Regions from separate parts of the Gordonia bronchialis DSM 43247 genome, predicted to be linked through region 2. Evidence: predicted binding sites of a transcription regulator. Region 2 holds the regulator's gene; each other region holds the start of a gene.
The links. The regulator LexA, encoded in region 2, represses DNA repair genes until DNA is damaged. The targets are predictions, from matches to a motif close to CGAACANNTGTTCG.

Region 1 (4,209 bases), 2.0 Mb from region 2:
AGCGGAGCCAACATCTTGGTGCGGAGGTTGACCGGGATCACCGCGATGAGCGTCACGTTGGATACGGTCTGCGCTGCCGCACGCGGCGAAGCCTACTGCTGGGGTATGAACTGGAACGGCCAGGTCGGCACGGGCAGCGACGACGAGGGGCGCATCGCCACGCCGACAAAGGTTCTCGGCCTGAGCGACGTCACCGACGTATCCGCAGGGCTGGCCGGCACATGCGCTGTTGCGGGCGGGTCGGTCTACTGCTGGGGCGACAATCAGTTCGGCCAGCTCGGCGACGGAACCACCACGGACCGTCTCACGCCGACGCGGGTGGTCGGACTCGACCATGCCACTTCGGTTTCCATCAACGGCAACAACGGAAGTGCGGCGGCGTGCGCGGTGTCCGACGGGCGGGCCCACTGTTGGGGTGACAACGCCGTAGGCCAACTCGGCAACGGGACGGCCACCGGCGAAAGCAACCGCCCCACACTGGTTCCCGGCCTGAACAATGTCACCGCCATCTCGACCAACGGCATTGCCGTGTGTGCGGTCGCCGATGCGAAAGCCTATTGCTGGGGTTACAACTACGACGGCCAACTCGGCGATGGGACCGCGAAGCGGAAGTTCACACCTACCCTGGTCCCCGGCCTGACGGACGTGACGGCCATCTCCACCGGGGGTGTCGGGTTGAGCGGCAACACCACCTGCGCGATTGCCGGTGGCACGCCATACTGCTGGGGCACCAACAACTACGGGCAGCTCGGCGACGGGACCACCGTCGAACGCCGCTCTCCCGTACCCGTGAAGGGCGTCACCCGGGCCGGCACCATCACGACTTCGGGCGACAACGCCTGCGCGGGCACCGCCGACGGTCCATTCTGCTGGGGACTGAACCACGCCGGCCAACTCGGCGTCGGAACCGAGGACCGGAATTCTCCCCCGACGCGGGTCAGGTACCCCTGAGCACGGATTCTGTGTGATTCGTCCAGACGTGCGACGCCGACCGCCCAGGCGAGGACCGACTCATCGTCGGTGCGGCCACGTCATTGGCTGGTGAGTCGGTAGAGTTCGGCGGCCAGGCGTGTTTCGACGACCGAGGACGGGGGGTGGATCGTCTCGGTGAGGTGTAGGCGCGCCGGTGGTGGTCCGTCGTCGGCGGGTGGGCCGTGGATCGCCTCGCGCGCGCGTCGCAGGTTGTGTTCATACAGCGTCACGATGTCGGGACGTGTGTTGAGTCGTTTCGGGTTCGGCGGTGCTCCCGGCCGGTTGTTGCGTCGCCACCAGGTGCGTCCGGCATGCGGGCCGTCGCGGTAGACCCCGGTGGTGAATTCCCCGACTGTGTGACCCACCTTGCGGTTGTGGAACGGACACGCCGGGGCGAGGTCGACGATGTCGGTGGTGCCGCCCTCGGCGTAGTCGAGGGCGGCGTGATGGATCTCCACATTGGTCGCCGGCTGATCACAACCAGGCGCTGAGCACACCTCCCCATCGGTGCGGGCCAGCGACGCCAACCGCTGCGCCAGGGTGGCCAGTCGTTTGCCGCGACCGAAGTACAGCGGAATCTCGGTGGCATCGGCGAAGATCGCCAGGTACGGCTGAATCTGCCCGGCCAGCCCGATCAACTCGGGGATGGGGATGACCGACCCGGTCGCGGTGGTCGCCAACCCCGACTTCCCGGATCAGATCCGCCAGGTTGGCCTTGATGATCAACGACACCGGCAACCCACGATGAGTCTTGCCCAACAGCCCGTCAGCGAACACCGCCGTCAACAGCGCGTTGAGCGCATCGTGGTTGCGTTGGGCCTGTGAACGCGAATCGCGGGCGGCGGCGGCCTTGACCTGTTCGATGTCGGCGTCGTCCTCACCACCCGAGGGTGAGTCCGGGTCGTCGGGGTTGTTCATCCCCGGTTTGGCCCACACCGCCAACATCATCTCCAGCAACGCACGCGTCTGCGGGTCCAGGTTGGCGGTCAGCTTCGACATCTTCTGCGCGTCCTGCCGATTGAGCCACAGATTGCGTCGCCGTGCCCGATCCTTCGCATCGGTCAGCTCACCGTCGGGGTCGAGATGGGCCAGTAGCCGCATCCCCAGCGTGGTCAACTCGGCCGGGGTGTGTTCACGCGCCAACTCCGCCAGCGTCTTCTCGGCGGCGACCTTACGGTCGTGCGGCAACCGGTGCGGGATCTTGTCCAAGATCTCGGCGACCTTACGCACATGCGCCGCCCCGACGGCACCTTCGGCAAACCCGGCAGCCAGCGTCGGATACTTGGGGTCGGACACCTCCCCGGACAGCTGGCGGAAACAGGCCGTCGCCTCCATCTGATCTGTGCGGCGGCCCGGATCCGACACCCGCAACGCCACATTCATGAAGTTCGTCAGACTGCGATAGCCCATTGCGCGGGGCACACCCCGATCCGAGAGAGCCACGATCTGCCGATCCCCCTCGAACAACATCCGGTTGATCAACTGCTCATGGGTACGCGCAACGTCCACCAACTCAGCATCGGTGCACTGCGACACGTCAGCGGCGGCAAGGCGATCGAGCACCCCACCGAGCTCGGCGAGCAACGCCGGAACCACCGACAACGACTGCTCGCCCGATGACTGCTCGTTCATGCTCACCCCCGGCCCCTCCGCCGTCTCTCGAATGCATGTTCGAGAGTATACAACTTCGGCCGGGTGCGCAACCAGTTCCGAAAGAAGGAGCTTCAGGTGGCGTGCTTCGCGTGAAACCTACTGCCCCACACATGATTTCGACCGGCCGACAGCGATCACCCCGTGAACTCGACTCTCGTTCGGTTGGGGCGCGGGTCAGGTCCACTGAGCCGGCTCCTGTGTGATCTTGTGCCCGGATTCGGGGCGCAAGATCACACGGAAACCGATTCGTCTGAACATGCGATGCCGGTCAGCCCGTCGCCTGCAATACGATCAGCTATCTCACATCGGTGACCCACCGAGACATCAAGCCCGCCAACATCATTGTGACGCGCGACCCGGATACCAACGAGATCGACCGTGTCGCGGTGCTGGATTTCGGGATCGCGAAACTCGCCAATGGCACCGACCTCACCGCCACCAACTCGCTGGTTAGAAGCCTCGCCTACCTTGCACCCGAGATCATCAATGCCCAGCCCGCGCGTCGATCGTCGGACGAGTACGCGTTCACCCTGGCTGTTGAGAGGAACCCCCTACGCCACCCGACGATCAACCTCACTGACGTACGGCAGAACCTGTTCGCGCACACGACGTTCGGAGGCCGAACCGTCGATAGGCACGATGATCACCGCGTCGGCGACCTCGGCGGCGTAGATGTCGCGGATCAGGGTGATGAGTCCGTGGGCAGTACCGATGTAACGGATGGTCTCCGATGCCGTCGGGTCCCGGTCGACGTCGGCATGTTCCACCGCCGCCCGCGCCGACGCGGGATGTGGTGCGATCGCAACTTCGATCTCCAGTGCCACAGCGAAATTCGCCGGGTCGTGGCTGCCGGCACGCAGCAGCGACCGGGCGCGCTGAGCGTCGCGGAGATGCTCGCGCCGGACGACGATCGGCAGCGTTCGGGCCACCGCGTCGCCGGCCACCGCGACGCGCAGCGCCGGCCGTCCGATGCTGACGGTCGCGCGAGAGTGTGTGGTGACGGTCATTGCGTTGTCCCTCTTGTCAGTTCGATCGGGTCAGTTCGATGAGTGCATCCAGCAGGCGGTCGATGTCGGCGGCGCAGCTACCCGCGCCGAAGCTGGCCCGTACGGCTCCTGCAGGATGCCCGAGGCGTTTGAGAAGTGGATGGGCACAGAACTTTCCGTCGCGCACACCGATTCCGTGGTAGTCGCTCAGGTACTCGGCGACCGCACGGGGTGCCACCCGTCGACGACGAAGCTCGCGATGCCGACCCGGTTGCGCACATCATCGAAGATGCGCAGTGGCGTCACCCCGTCGATGGCAGCCAGTCCGGCGTCGAGCCGTGCGCGCAGTTCCTCTTCGTGCAGTCCCAGAGCCTCCGGCCCGATCGCCGTCAGTGCGTCACAGGCCGCGGCAATCGAGATGGCGCCCAGCACATTCGGCGAACCGGCTTCGTGCCGGGCAGGCCCGGTGTGCCAGGTTGCGGTGACGCCACCCGCGGATACGTCGCGGGTGGCACCACCGCCGGCAAGGTACGGCGTTGCCGCGTCGAACCAGTCCGGACGCCCGATGAGCACGCCCGCACCGAACGGCGCGTAGGTC
Region 2 (4,209 bases):
GCAGCGGTCCGAGGATCGCCAAACCCACCTCGTTACTGGGGATCTCGGCCGAGCCACTGGCCCGTACGGCGTCCTCCACCTGCTGTGCCAGCTGAGCGAGGTCGTCGTCGCCGACCTCACGGCCCTGACATGCCCGCCGAACCCCGCGCATCACCTTCTCGCGACTGAACGGCTCGGTGACACCGTTGCGTTTGACCACCGCGAGCACCGCACTCTCGACCGTCGAGAACCGGCGACCGCATTCGGCGCATGCGCGGCGCCGCCGGATCGCCTGCCCCTCGTCGGCGACACGTGAGTCGATGACCTTGGTGTCCTCGTTCTTGCAGAAGGGGCAGCGCATCTGTTCCTCACGCCTGTCGCGGGACGCGCCGGCACATGCGATGCGCACGCCGGGTCGGTTCCCGACCGGTCCCTGTGTCATCGAGGATACCGCCCGTCGATCAACGGTATGCGGGGGTGAGCAGCGGCTGCCCGACCCGAAGTCCGCTGGACGGCATGTCATTCAGCTCGACGATCTCGTCGATGACCGTCTGACGCGGCATGTCCGGGGCCACCCGGGCGGCGATGCTGCTCAACGAATCCCCGGCCCGCACGTGGACGACCTGCGTGCTGACCGGTTGCGGGGACACCGAATCGGCGTAGTTGTTGCCGACGATGCCGATCACCCAGACGGTCACCGCGAGCGCCACCCCGACGAGGACGCCGACCGCGGTGGCACGCCGACGGGCGTGGATACCGCTGATGGGCGTGCGCCCGCCGCGATGCCCGACGGGCTGAGCGCACCGTGTGCCGCCCGCACCGACTCCTGCCGCGGTCAGGTCCGCGGGCCGGTCGGTGCGCCCCGCCGGACGGCGGGTGCGCCCCGCCGCGTCCGGCGCCGGCCGGGCGGTTCGACGCGGGGTGCTGCGCGGGTGGGTGGCCGGACGCCGGCTGGTCGGATCAGGCGTCGTGACACTCGGTGCGGACGGTGTCCGCAGGGGAACATCAGGACGAGTAGCGCGCTCGACTCGCGACGAACCGACGGTGCGCGGGCTCATGGTGGCGATGCTCATGGTGGCCTCCGAACTCGGGATCGTCCCTGGTGGGACGACCATCTGGGATGGTCTGTCGGCAGTCATCGGACCCGTGATCGACGTCGCCCACGTGTTCGATGAACTGATGTTCGAGTTGTACCACGCGCCTCCGACAATGTCTCGCGACACGTCGAACAGATGTTTGAAGATGTCCGAACACTCCGCTAGGCTCGGCCACAGACAGCGAAACGGAGACCGGCGACATTCAGATCAGCGCGATGGACACCAGTCAGAAGCCCGCCGACGAAGAGCACAGCCACACCCTGCCGGCCGGTACCGACAAATGGCCGCCCCCGGCGGTCCACCACCGGCATGTCATCCCGCCGCACCGCGGCGGCCAGAGAGAGGAATCAACCAGATGAGCGACTCACGGCCGAAGCGCACCGGCGCCCGCGGCGCCGATCGCGATCAGGACACCACCCCCGCCGATCCGATCGTCGCCGAGGCGTCGCTGACCCCGCGTCAGCGGGGGGTGCTCGACGTGATCCGAAAGTCCGTGCGCGAGCGCGGATATCCGCCGAGCATCCGCGAGATCGGCGACGCGGTGGGCCTCACGTCCACTTCCTCGGTGGCGCATCAGTTGCGCACCCTCGAGCGCAAGGGCCTGCTCAAGCGGGACCACAACCGCCCGCGCGCGGTCAACGTCCAGGAATCCGAGCCCGCACCGTCGGCCGAGAACCTGCCCACACCGACGTTCGTACCCGTCCTCGGGCGGATCGCCGCCGGTGGACCGATCCTCGCCGAGGAGGCCGTCGAAGATGTCTTCCCGCTCCCGCGTGAGCTCGTCGGGGACGGATCCCTGTTCCTGCTGCGCGTGGTGGGCGAGTCGATGATCGACGCCGCCATCTGCGACGGGGACTGGGTGGTCGTGCGTCAGCAGAACGTCGCCGACAACGGCGACATCGTCGCCGCCATGATCGACGGCGAGGCCACGGTGAAGACCTTCAAGCGCAAGGACGGCCACATCTGGCTGATGCCGCACAACGAGCACTTCCAGCCGATCCCCGGCGACGACGCCGCCATTCTCGGCAAGGTCGTCACGGTCATGCGCCGCGTGTAGATCCGACGCAGTTCACCTCGCGCGGGTCTGATCGGTCACACCGGTCAGACCGCGGTCGCGTGCCGTGTCGCGGCGGCGTCGAGCACCTCGGCCGCGGCCGCACGCGCATCGCCGGGGTCGGCGGTGGCCAGCGCGGCCGCGGCCGCCGCGCGGCAATCGTCCAGGGTGACCTCGGCCAATCGTGCGCCCACGCCGGCTGCGGCGACCGGCGCGCTCGACAGGGAGGTCACCCCGAGTCCGGTGAGCACGCATGCCAGGTTCGGGTCGGCGGCGGCCTCGCCGCAGACCCCCACCGACTTGCCGAGCTCCTGACCGGCGGTCGCGACACTCTCGATGAGTTTGAGTACGGCCGGTTGCCAGGGATCGGTCAGGGCGGCGAGGTCGGCCGACATCCGGTCGGCGGCCATCGTGTACTGCGTCAGATCGTTGGTGCCGATCGACACGAAGTCCACCTCGGCCAGGATGGCGTGGGCCAGGATGGCCGCTGCCGGGATCTCCACCATCACGCCGGGCACCATGCCCCGGCCGCGAACCTCCGCGGCAAAGGCCGCCGCCTCCCGGGGACTAGCGATCATCGGTGCCATCACCCACGGCGTGGTGTTGAGTGCGGCCGCTGCCTGGGCGATGGCATCGAGCTGGTGGGCGCGAATGTCGGGATTCTCGATCGCGATGCGGTCGCCGCGCACACCGAGGGCGGGATTCGCCTCGTCCTTGTGGTTGACGAACTTCAGTGGCTTGTCCGAACCGGCGTCGAGACTGCGCACCACCACCTTCTTGCCGGCGAAGGCCTCGAGCACCTCACCGTAGATGCGGGCCTGCTCGTCCACCGAGGGCTCATCGGCGCGGTCGAGAAAGGCGAGTTCGGTGCGGAACAGCCCGATTCCCTCGACCGGATATTTCGTGGCCGTGCGGGCCGATGCCCCGTCGGCGACGTTGGCCAGGACCGAGACCTCGTGTCCGTCCGCGGTCCGGCCGGGGCCCTGCCATCCCGACACCGCCTGCGCATGCCGTCTACTCGCCTCGACCTGAGCGCGTGCCGAGGCCTCGTCGGGCTCGATAGCCAGGGTGCCGCGGTTGCCGTCGACCAGGACGGGGGTACCGGCCTGAACCTCGGAGAGACCGGAAACGGCCACCACACAGGGGATTCCGAGCTGACGAGCGATGATGGCGGTGTGGCTGGTCGGTCCGCCGAAGCGGGTGACGAGTGCGACGGTGGTCGACGGATCGAGTCCTGCGGTGTCCGCGGGCGCGAGGTCGTCGGCCAGCAGAACCGACGGCTCGGTGGGTTCCGGGACCCCCGGCTCGGGCAGCCCGAGCAGTTCGGCGAGAACGCGGTCTCGCACGTCGTTGAGGTCGGTGACGCGTTCGGCCATCAACCCGCCGAGCTTGGTGAACATGGTCGCGAACTGCTCGGTGGCCGCGGCCGCCGCAGCGGGTGCCGTTGCGCCCTTGCGGATCAATCCGGATGCCGCGCCGATCCAGCCGCGGTCCTCGGCGAGGCCGGCGGTGGCCGCCAGCACCTCCGCCGCCGCGCCGGAACTATGTGACGCTCGGTCGCGCAGGCGTCCCGCGACGACGCCGGCGGCGTCGGTGAACCGTCCGATCTCCGATTCCCGATCGGCCTCGGCGACCTCGGTGCCCACGCCCAGGGTCTCCGGGTCGTGGGACGGCCGCTCACCCGGCCAGATGGCCGGCCCATAGGCCAACCCTCCGACGACCGGTGTGCCCTGCAATGTCGACCCCGCCAGTGTCTCGGTCACTGAGGACCCCTCTCGATCGTCGTCTCGTCCGGCGCGCCGTGCCGGCGCCTCATACGACCTCCCGGTCGCGTGTGCACAACAGGCCGGCGCGTCCCATCCAGGTGATCACGGTCGCGCCGGTGGCGACCACCCGGTCGTGTGTGACTGGTGCTCGCCGATTTCAACGCCCGTGATCAAAGTTACAAGAAATGCTTGACTTGTCAACGCAAACAGGCGTAAACAAAGATGAACCCACAAGCAATGCCACACTTTCCCACGCAATCGAAGTTCCAACACACATCGAAGTTCCCACACAATCGAAGCCAGAGCGCAGACG
Region 3 (4,209 bases), 890 kb from region 2:
GTCGATCGCGGCGTCAGCCAGCACCTGGGGCAGCTGGTCGAATCTGGCCTGGTGCAACGAGATCCGGTCGGCCATGGGCGCCAGGCGCTTCTCCGCTATGGCCAGCGCGTGTGCGTCGCGGTCGATTCCGACGAGTCGCAGGTTCGGGAAACGGTTCAGCATGAGTTCGGCATGCCCGCCGGCGCCGAGGGTGGCGTCGACGAGAACACGCTCATCGCCGGACTCGAGGGAGGGGGCGAGGAGCTCGGCCATCCGGGCGGCCAGCACCGGGAGGTGGCCGTGGTCGCGATCATCGCCCTGATCGCCGATCTGTGCGTCCACGGCAGCACCCCTCGGAATTCGTCGGGTGGGGCGGGGTCCCGGTCCGGTCACGCACCTGGCGTTGGGGAAGTACGCCAGGGTCGAACCGGGCCGGGGCCTCGTACCACCCGAAGCCCTGCTCATCTGTCCGCCCGTCATCTCGCCTACAGGACCGCGTTCAACGCGGCCGAGTTCGCAGCCGAGAAGTTCTCCTCGTGTTGGCTCTGGTAGTCGCGCCAAGCGGCCGCATCCCAGATCTCCAGGTGATCGAAACTGCCGAACACCACACATTCCTTGGACAGTCCCGCGTACGACCGATGATCGGCGGACAACGTGATCCGGCCCTGTCCGTCGGGTCGCTGCTCTTCCGAGCTGGCGAAGAAGTACCGCTGGAAAGCGCGCGCCTCGGGATCGTTGCGCGACGCCTCCACGATCTTCCCCGCGATCACATCGAACTCCTCGGCTCGATACACCGACAGGCTGTGGTCCTGGCCTTTGGTGACCATCACTCCTCCTGCCAATGCGTCGCGGAACCGTGCGGGCAACGTGAGCCGCCCCTTGTCGTCCAGCTTGGGCGTGTAGGTACCGACGAATCGCACTGACATGTCGGCACCTCCCGCCCACCGGGTTCGGCATTCCGGTCTGCCTCACCCGGTGCTGCCACAGTACCCCACTTTCCTCCACTTTCCACCCCTGAAGGCCACAGCGTCATTGACTCACCAGTGAATTACCAGTTCAGAGGACTGATACCGGGTGGGTGACGATCTGCGCCCCGGCGTGTTCGGGCGCGTGCTAGGCGTGATCAGAGTGACAAATGAGGCTTGAGAGAGGTTGGTCGCCGGCATTTTGTCCGTGGTGGGGCAATGTGGGGCATCCGGGTGGGGCGATGTGGGGGCAGTAGTGGGGGGAGGTGGGGCGCCGCCCAAAGCCGCACGCCCGACGCCGCCCGCGTGCACCTTCCGCCTGCCCGGGCCCGCGCCTACAGACGTCGTCGCGGCGCGCACACGACGAGAGCCGCACACCGGTCACGGTGTGCGGCTCTCGTGTGGGGTCGTGAGCGCTGAGCGGGTTTCAGCGCCAGGGGTTCAGCTCAATACGAGCGGATGTCTACTCCTGCTCGAAGCGGCGATTGAAACGCTCTTCCATCCGCTCGGACAGCTTGCGCTTGGGCCCGCTCGCGGTGCCCGACTTCTTGCCCGAGCGTCGGCCGTGGTCGCCACCGGCCGGGCTGCCCCCGCCCCAGAGGGCGAAAAGACCCGCACCGAACATCACCAGGAAGCCGATGAGGCTGACGATGGGGAACCCGCCGATGCGGACCCCCACGATGAGGCCCCCGACGAGAAGCACCAACCCGAGGACGAAGACCGCGACGGCCTGCAGCCGCCGACGGCCGCTCGCCCGGCCGAGGCGCCGACGCTTGACACTGGACGCAAACTTGGGGTCTTCCGCGTACAGAGCGTTTTCGATCTGTTCGAGCATGCGCTGCTCGTGCTCCGAAAGTGGCACCGACCCTCCTTCTCCAACGGACCGCTGACGCCGAAGGCGACGTCACCCAGGGGCACGTTCGGAACGAATGCGCCCGCTCTGGTTCCATGATACGAGGTGAATGCAGCGGCGACCACCATAACCTGCCGCTAGGCGCCGATCTCGTCGCCGCAACGACCACGCGGACCGTCGGCCGGCAGCAACGGTCACGCGGTGTGACCCATCGCATCCGTCTGTTGTTCGAGCCGTCCCTGCTCGTAGGCGATGATCAGATCCTCCACGCGGCGCAGGAATCCGGTCACCGCCGCCCGCATCGCGGTCACATACTTCGTGTCGATCGTTCGGACGATTCCCGATTCGATGCGCATCCGGGTGGGCGACAGCGACGCGAACACGTCCGCCTCGCCAGCCAGTGCCGGTGCGACGACGGCGATCCGCGACCACGCGTTGGCCGAGCCGCGACGACGCGGACGGCCCGGGGGCTCGTAGACGGCCAGCGCCGCACCCGCGCCCCGCAGAGCGGCCAGGTAGTACTGGCGGAACCGCTCTGCGCCGTCGGCCACACCGTCGGCGTTGTCGAGCAGGACGTACGCACGTTCCAACAGATCTCGTGACCGGCTCACCATGATCGGATCCACGACGGGCCGGGTCGCCCTCGCATCGCGCCCGGTGACGGAGCGGCGCCGCGAGCTGTTGTACTGCATCGTTCCTCCCGGAGGTCGTCAGGCGATCCGGCGGCAGGCGCTTCCCTCGCCCACCGCCGGACCGCGGCGTCGTCGGGTGTGACGGTGAACAGCTTGCGGAGGCACATTCATCGAACACCCGTTCGACACGTTCAATATAGCTAGCTCCGCGCTCAGGTTCAAGGCGTCCGCGGGGTCCCGCTCCAAAATCACACTCGGTCGGCCACCGGGAACCATCGCCACACTCATCAGCATTGAACACCGCGACACCGACACTCCTTCCCGGCACAGAAAGGACAGCGACGCGTTGACGATCCGGCTGGTCACCCTCACCGGGCAGGATGCCCGCGTGTGGCTCGAGCCCGCTCTCGACATCTATGTCACCGCGATGGAGTATCCGCGCGGCACCGAGATCCACCGCGCCGCCTTGTGGCGCGACCACATCGGACGACCCGGCTGGCGCGCCTTCGGCGCCGTCCTCACCGTGGCCCCCCACGAGGCCCACACACAGCCCGGAGCCCGACGACGCGTGGCCTCGCCGGTGGGCTCCACCGAGAACGATCTCCTCGTCGGGATCGCCTACGGCTACACCGGCGCGCCGGACCAATGGTGGAATCAGCAACTCCGGCACGGCCTGCGCAGGCGCGGATACCCGCCCGAGGCGGTCGACGCGATCGCGGCAGACTACTTCGAACTCACCGAACTCCACGTACATCCGACCGTCCAGGGACGCGGGATAGGACAGCTGCTCCTGCGGCGGCTGCTCGCCGAGCGTCACGAGGCCCGGGTCCTGCTGTCCACCCCTGAGATCCCCGACGAGCGCAACCGGGCGTGGTCGCTGTATCGCCGGATGGGATTCACCGACGTGTTGCGCGATTTCACCTTCACCGGCGACCCCCGCCCCTTCGCCTTCCTCGGCCGCCGGCTGCCGCTGCCCGCCCCGCCGATCCCGGGCTCGCCGGGCGGACCGGGCCGGTGACCCACCCGGTTCACGACGCCGTCGTCGTCGGCGCCGGCCACAACGGGCTGGTGGCCGCGGCGTATCTGGCACAGGCCGGGCGCGATGTCGCGGTGATCGAACGCGACACCGTCGCCGGGGGCGCCACCTCCACGGTGGAACGGTTCCCGGGCTACCGGGTCGACCGCGGGTCGTCGGCGCACCTGATGATCCGGCACTCCCCCGTCATCGACGAGCTGCGGCTCACCGATGCCGGTCTGCGCTATGTGGACTGCGACCCGTGGGCGTTCATCCCGGCCACCGGATCGGCCCCTGCGATCGTGTTCCGCACCGACCTCGACGCGACCTGCGCGTCGATCGAACGCGCTTGCGGCGCAGCCGATGCCGCCGCCTATCGACGTTTCGTCGCGACCTGGACCCCGCGGGCCCGGGCAGTGATGCGCGCCTTCTACCGCCCGCCGACCACGGGCCGGTTCGGCACCACCTTCCTCGGGCTCGACGGCACCGCGGACACCGCGTGGCGCGGAGTCGTCACCCGGCGAACCGGCCGGATGGCGGCGCTGACCCAGGAACTGATGGGGTCGGGTGACGCACTGCTCGACCGGTGGTTCTCCTCGGAACACCTCAAGGCCGGGCTGGCCTGGTTCGGTGCCCAGTCAGGTCCGCCGATGAGCGCACCCGGTACCGCACCGATGGTCGGTTTCGCCGCACTGATGCACACCATCCCGCCGGGCCGCGCCGTCGGCGGCAGCGGCGCCCTCGCGGACGCTCTGATCACGCGAC
Region 4 (4,209 bases), 1.0 Mb from region 2:
GTCGGCCGCATTCACGCCGACGTTCCAGGCGGCGCTGCCTGATGTGCTGCCCGACGAACAGCAGTACACCCGGGCGTTGTCGTATTCGCAGCTGGCGTCGACGATGGAGACTCTACTGTCGCCATTGCTGGCGGTGGTGCTGGTGACTGTGGTCAGTTTTCACTGGTTGTTCGTCGCGACCGCGGTGGGATTCGTCGTATCGGCGGTGCTCGTCGGCTCCAGCCGGGTTCCGGACGCCTGCGATGTGCAGCGCAGCGCAATCTTCGACCGTGCGCTCGCCGGTGTGGCCATCTTCCGTGCGACACCGCGTCTTCGGGGCCTGCTCGGGATGAACCTGGTGGTTGCGGCGGTGGGATCGATCGTCATGGTCAACACCGTCAACTATGTGCAGGAAACGCTCGGTCGCGCGGCGTCCTCGGTGGCAGTTCTCCTGGCCTGCAACGGAATCGGGGTGATCGCAGCGGCCGTCGTGGTGCCGGGACTGCTTCGGCGGCGCCCTGAACGGGCTGTCATGCTCGGTGGTTGTGTCATCCTGATCGGCGCGACCGGCGCGGCGCTGGCGCTCTCGCTCGCGGGCGGTGGCGGGTGGCGGTGGCCAGTGGTGGGGACTATTTGGGCGGTGATCGGCGTCGGGACCGGTCTGGTCCTCACTCCGGTGGGGCGGGTGTTGCGCCGATCGAGTTCGGCGGGCGACCGGCCCGCGGTGTTCGCCGCGCAATTCTCGTTGTCACATGGTTGCTGGCTCGTCGCCTATCCGCTGGCGGGTTGGGGCGCAACCGCGTGGGGGTACAGGTCCACCTGGGGGTTGCTGGGGCTTCTGGCCGTCGCCGGTGTCGTCACGGCTAGCCGCGCGTGGCCCACCCACGATCCCGACGTTCTGGTGCACGAACACGATGCACCCGTGGAGGTCGACCACCTCGTGCATGCGGTGCCGGCGGACGGGGGACGGTGGCGTCACGAGCACGCCTTCGTCATCGACGATCGGCATCCCCACTGGCCCGACGTAGCATCAGTCCATGTCCACCGATGAGCGGGCCGCCCCCGAGCTCGCCGACGACCAGGTCGCGCTCGTCGTCGAGGTGTTCCGAATGCTCGCCGACCCCACCCGCGTCCGGCTCCTGTGGGCACTGGCCGACGCCGAGCTCTCGGTGTCGGAACTCGCTGTGGCCGTGGGGAAGGCGCCGTCGTCGGTGTCGCAGCACCTGGCCAAACTCCGCATGTCACGGCTGGTGCGCACGCGCCGCGACGGCACCACGATCTTCTACGGCCTGGAGAACGACCATGTTCGGCAGCTCGTCTTCGACGCCGTGCGCAACGCCGAACATGCCGGTCCGGGGGTGCCTGCCCATCACCGCGACGACGCTGTCGACGAACTTCGGCGCGGGCGGTCGCGCGGGTGAGTGGGGCGGGCGGGGCTCGAACCCGCGACCTACGGATTATGAGTCCGCGGCTCTAACCAACTGAGCTACCGCCCCGTGGGACCGTTGACGAAGCGCCATGGTCCGCGGGAGGAGATTACCGCACGGCATCGGCCCCTGAGCGTCAGGTCGGACCGGTGCGTGGAGCGTCGCCCGCCCTCTGCAGGCGTTTTGTCCTCTCGGCACTCGATACGCTAAAGTCAGCGTTCGGTTCTGCTGCCGCGTCCACCAGGGCGGGGCGGAAGTGCCAGAGCAATCCCCCATAGCTCAATTGGCAGAGCATTCGACTGTTAATCGAACGGTTACTGGTTCGAGTCCAGTTGGGGGAGCAAGTAAACCGCCTGGTCACAGGCGGTTTTTTGCTTTTGCGAGGTGGTTATGGCCCGCGTGCGGTCGCCCCAGGGCTTCCGCCGTCAGTTCAGCGAGCCGAATCGCGGCTTGGTCTTGTTCGCCGGTGGCGTGGCGGAGGCAGTTGGCCGTCGCGTAGGGGCCGGCCGAGTCGCTGTAAACCAGATCACCGGACTCGATGTCACGGATTGTGCACGAGACCGAAGCGCCCGAATACGACTTGACTGATACTCCGAAGGTGTCGCCGGGCACGATGTCGTGTTGCGTGACCTGATAGAGGTAGCACTCGGTGGACGTCGTCCCTTTTGGGCCACGCAGCGGTTGAACAGCCACGTGAGGTGGCCACCGCGTGGCGTGCGCGATTGTTCCGACGCCACAGAGGGCCATCGCCATTGTCGCCGTAAAGATTACGAGGGTGCCGTGCACATGTCCTCCGGGGATCGAGGTGTCCAACATACGACTGGCGCACCGCTGACTGGCAGGTGCCGACTCCGGATTCACCTGACCGAAAGAAAGTCGAATTCCACAGGCGGTCGGTGTCGTCCGATCGAAAGCATCTGCAGGACAGTAGGTTCCGCGCGAGCTGACCTCCATGAAGATTCTACTTCGGATCTTGTTGCGCACTCGACCGAAGTTGTGTAGCATCGAACATGTATTCGAGAGACGGGCGGAGGGGGCCGGGGGTGAGCCTGAACGGGCAGTCATCGGGCGAGCAGTCGTTGTCGGTGGTTCCGGCGTTGCTCGCCGAGCTCGGTGGGGTGCTCGATCGCCTTGCCGCCGCTGACGTGTCGCAGTGCACCGATGCTGAGTTGGTGGACGTTGCGCGTACCCATGAGCAGTTGATCAACCGGATGTTGTTCGAGGGGGATCGGCAGATCGTGGCGCTCTCGGATCGGGGTGTGCCCCGCGCAATGGGTTACCGCAGTCTGACGAACTTCATGAATGTGGCGTTGCGGGTGTCGGATCCGGGCCGCCGCACAGATCAGATGGAGGCGACGGCCTGTTTCCGCCAGCTGTCCGGGGAGGTGTCCGACCCCAAGTATCCGACGCTGGCTGCCGGGTTTGCCGAAGGTGCCGTCGGGGCGGCGCATGTGCGTAAGGTCGCCGAGATCTTGGACAAGATCCCGCACCGGTTGCCGCACGACCGTAAGGTCGCCGCCGAGAAGACGCTGGCGGAGTTGGCGCGTGAACACACCCCGGCCGAGTTGACCACGCTGGGGATGCGGCTACTGGCCCATCTCGACCCCGACGGTGAGCTGACCGATGCGAAGGATCGGGCACGGCGACGCAATCTGTGGCTCAATCGGCAGGACGCGCAGAAGATGTCGAAGCTGACCGCCAACCTGGACCCGCAGACGCGTGCGTTGCTGGAGATGATGTTGGCGGTGTGGGCCAAACCGGGGATGAACAACCCCGACGACCCGGACTCACCCTCGGGTGGTGAGGACGACGCCGACATCGAACAGGTCAAGGCCGCCGCCGCCCGCGATTCGCGTTCACAGGCCCAACGCAACCACGATGCGCTCAACGCGCTGTTGACGGCGGTGTTCGCTGACGGGCTGTTGGGCAAGACTCATCGTGGGTTGCCGGTGTCGTTGATCATCAAGGCCAACCTGGCGGATCTGATCCGGGAAGTCGGGGTTGGCGACCACCGCGACCGGGTCGGTCATCCCCATCCCCGAGTTGATCGGGCTGGCCGGGCAGATTCAGCCGTACCTGGCGATCTTCGCCGATGCCACCGAGATTCCGCTGTACTTCGGTCGCGGCAAACGACTGGCCACCCTGGCGCAGCGGTTGGCGTCGCTGGCCCGCACCGATGGGGAGGTGTGCTCAGCGCCTGGTTGTGATCAGCCGGCGACCAATGTGGAGATCCATCACGCCGCCCTCGACTACGCCGAGGGCGGCACCACCGACATCGTCGACCTCGCCCCGGCGTGTCCGTTCCACAACCGCAAGGTGGGTCACACAGTCGGGGAATTCACCACCGGGGTCTACCGCGACGGCCCGCATGCCGGACGCACCTGGTGGCGACGCAACAACCGGCCGGGAGCACCGCCGAACCCGAAACGACTCAACACACGTCCCGACATCGTGACGCTGTATGAACACAACCTGCGACGCGCGCGCGAGGCGATCCACGGCCCACCCGCCGACGACGGACCACCACCGGCGCGCCTACATTTCACCGAGACGATCCACCCACCGTCCTCGGTCGTCGAAACACGCCTGGCCGCCGAACTCTACCGACTCACCAGCCAGTGACGTGGCCGCACGGGCGATGACACCTGACCGTCATCGTCCGTGCAAAGCGTCAAGGCGGAGTCGGTGCTCGCGCGTACCGTTGGGTCCATGGCACTCACGATTCCCGAACGCGAACAGTTCTGTCCGAACCGCACATCGCAGCGCTGTCGGTGGAAGCCGAAGGCGGCCGTGCGCCGCTGAC

Region 1: GBRO_RS20015 (DUF222 domain-containing protein) is a predicted target of LexA. The motif match lies at 2,633-2,646, and genes of this name have one in related genera.
Region 3: GBRO_RS15045 (SAV_6107 family HEPN domain-containing protein) is a predicted target of LexA. The motif match lies at 2,601-2,614, and genes of this name have one in related genera.
Region 4: GBRO_RS15585 (DUF222 domain-containing protein) is a predicted target of LexA. The motif match lies at 2,412-2,425, and genes of this name have one in related genera.

The regions. Positions count from the first base shown of each region.
Region 1 covers NC_013441.1:4,326,801-4,331,009, forward strand. Annotated here, with positions in the region: gene GBRO_RS20010 (chromosome condensation regulator RCC1) at 1-951, shown strand, start outside; gene GBRO_RS27605 (HNH endonuclease signature motif containing protein) at 1,032-1,469, opposite strand; gene GBRO_RS20015 (DUF222 domain-containing protein) at 1,447-2,604, opposite strand; partial or broken gene GBRO_RS25475 (protein kinase domain-containing protein) at 2,916-3,146, shown strand; gene GBRO_RS20020 (hypothetical protein) at 3,177-3,632, opposite strand; partial or broken gene GBRO_RS20025 (aminotransferase class V-fold PLP-dependent enzyme) at 3,649-4,209, opposite strand, start outside.
Region 2 covers NC_013441.1:2,353,858-2,358,066, reverse strand. Annotated here, with positions in the region: gene nrdR (transcriptional regulator NrdR) at 1-340, opposite strand, end outside; gene GBRO_RS11030 (LysM peptidoglycan-binding domain-containing protein) at 441-1,052, opposite strand; gene lexA (transcriptional repressor LexA) at 1,432-2,133, shown strand; gene GBRO_RS11020 (putative PEP-binding protein) at 2,178-3,893, opposite strand.
Region 3 covers NC_013441.1:3,239,175-3,243,383, forward strand. Annotated here, with positions in the region: gene rsmH (16S rRNA (cytosine(1402)-N(4))-methyltransferase RsmH) at 1-252, opposite strand, end outside; gene mraZ (division/cell wall cluster transcriptional repressor MraZ) at 465-905, opposite strand; gene GBRO_RS15040 (DUF3040 domain-containing protein) at 1,408-1,806, opposite strand; gene GBRO_RS15045 (SAV_6107 family HEPN domain-containing protein) at 1,992-2,489, opposite strand; gene GBRO_RS15050 (GNAT family N-acetyltransferase) at 2,776-3,447, shown strand; gene GBRO_RS15055 (phytoene desaturase family protein) at 3,444-4,209, shown strand, end outside.
Region 4 covers NC_013441.1:3,361,937-3,366,145, reverse strand. Annotated here, with positions in the region: gene GBRO_RS15610 (MFS transporter) at 1-1,030, shown strand, start outside; gene GBRO_RS15605 (ArsR/SmtB family transcription factor) at 1,017-1,400, shown strand; tRNA gene GBRO_RS15600 (tRNA-Ile) at 1,402-1,475, opposite strand; tRNA gene GBRO_RS15595 (tRNA-Asn) at 1,675-1,747, shown strand; gene GBRO_RS15590 (hypothetical protein) at 1,764-2,099, opposite strand; gene GBRO_RS15585 (DUF222 domain-containing protein) at 2,450-3,613, shown strand; gene GBRO_RS27555 (HNH endonuclease signature motif containing protein) at 3,591-4,028, shown strand; partial or broken gene GBRO_RS15580 (pyridoxamine 5'-phosphate oxidase family protein) at 4,116-4,209, shown strand, end outside.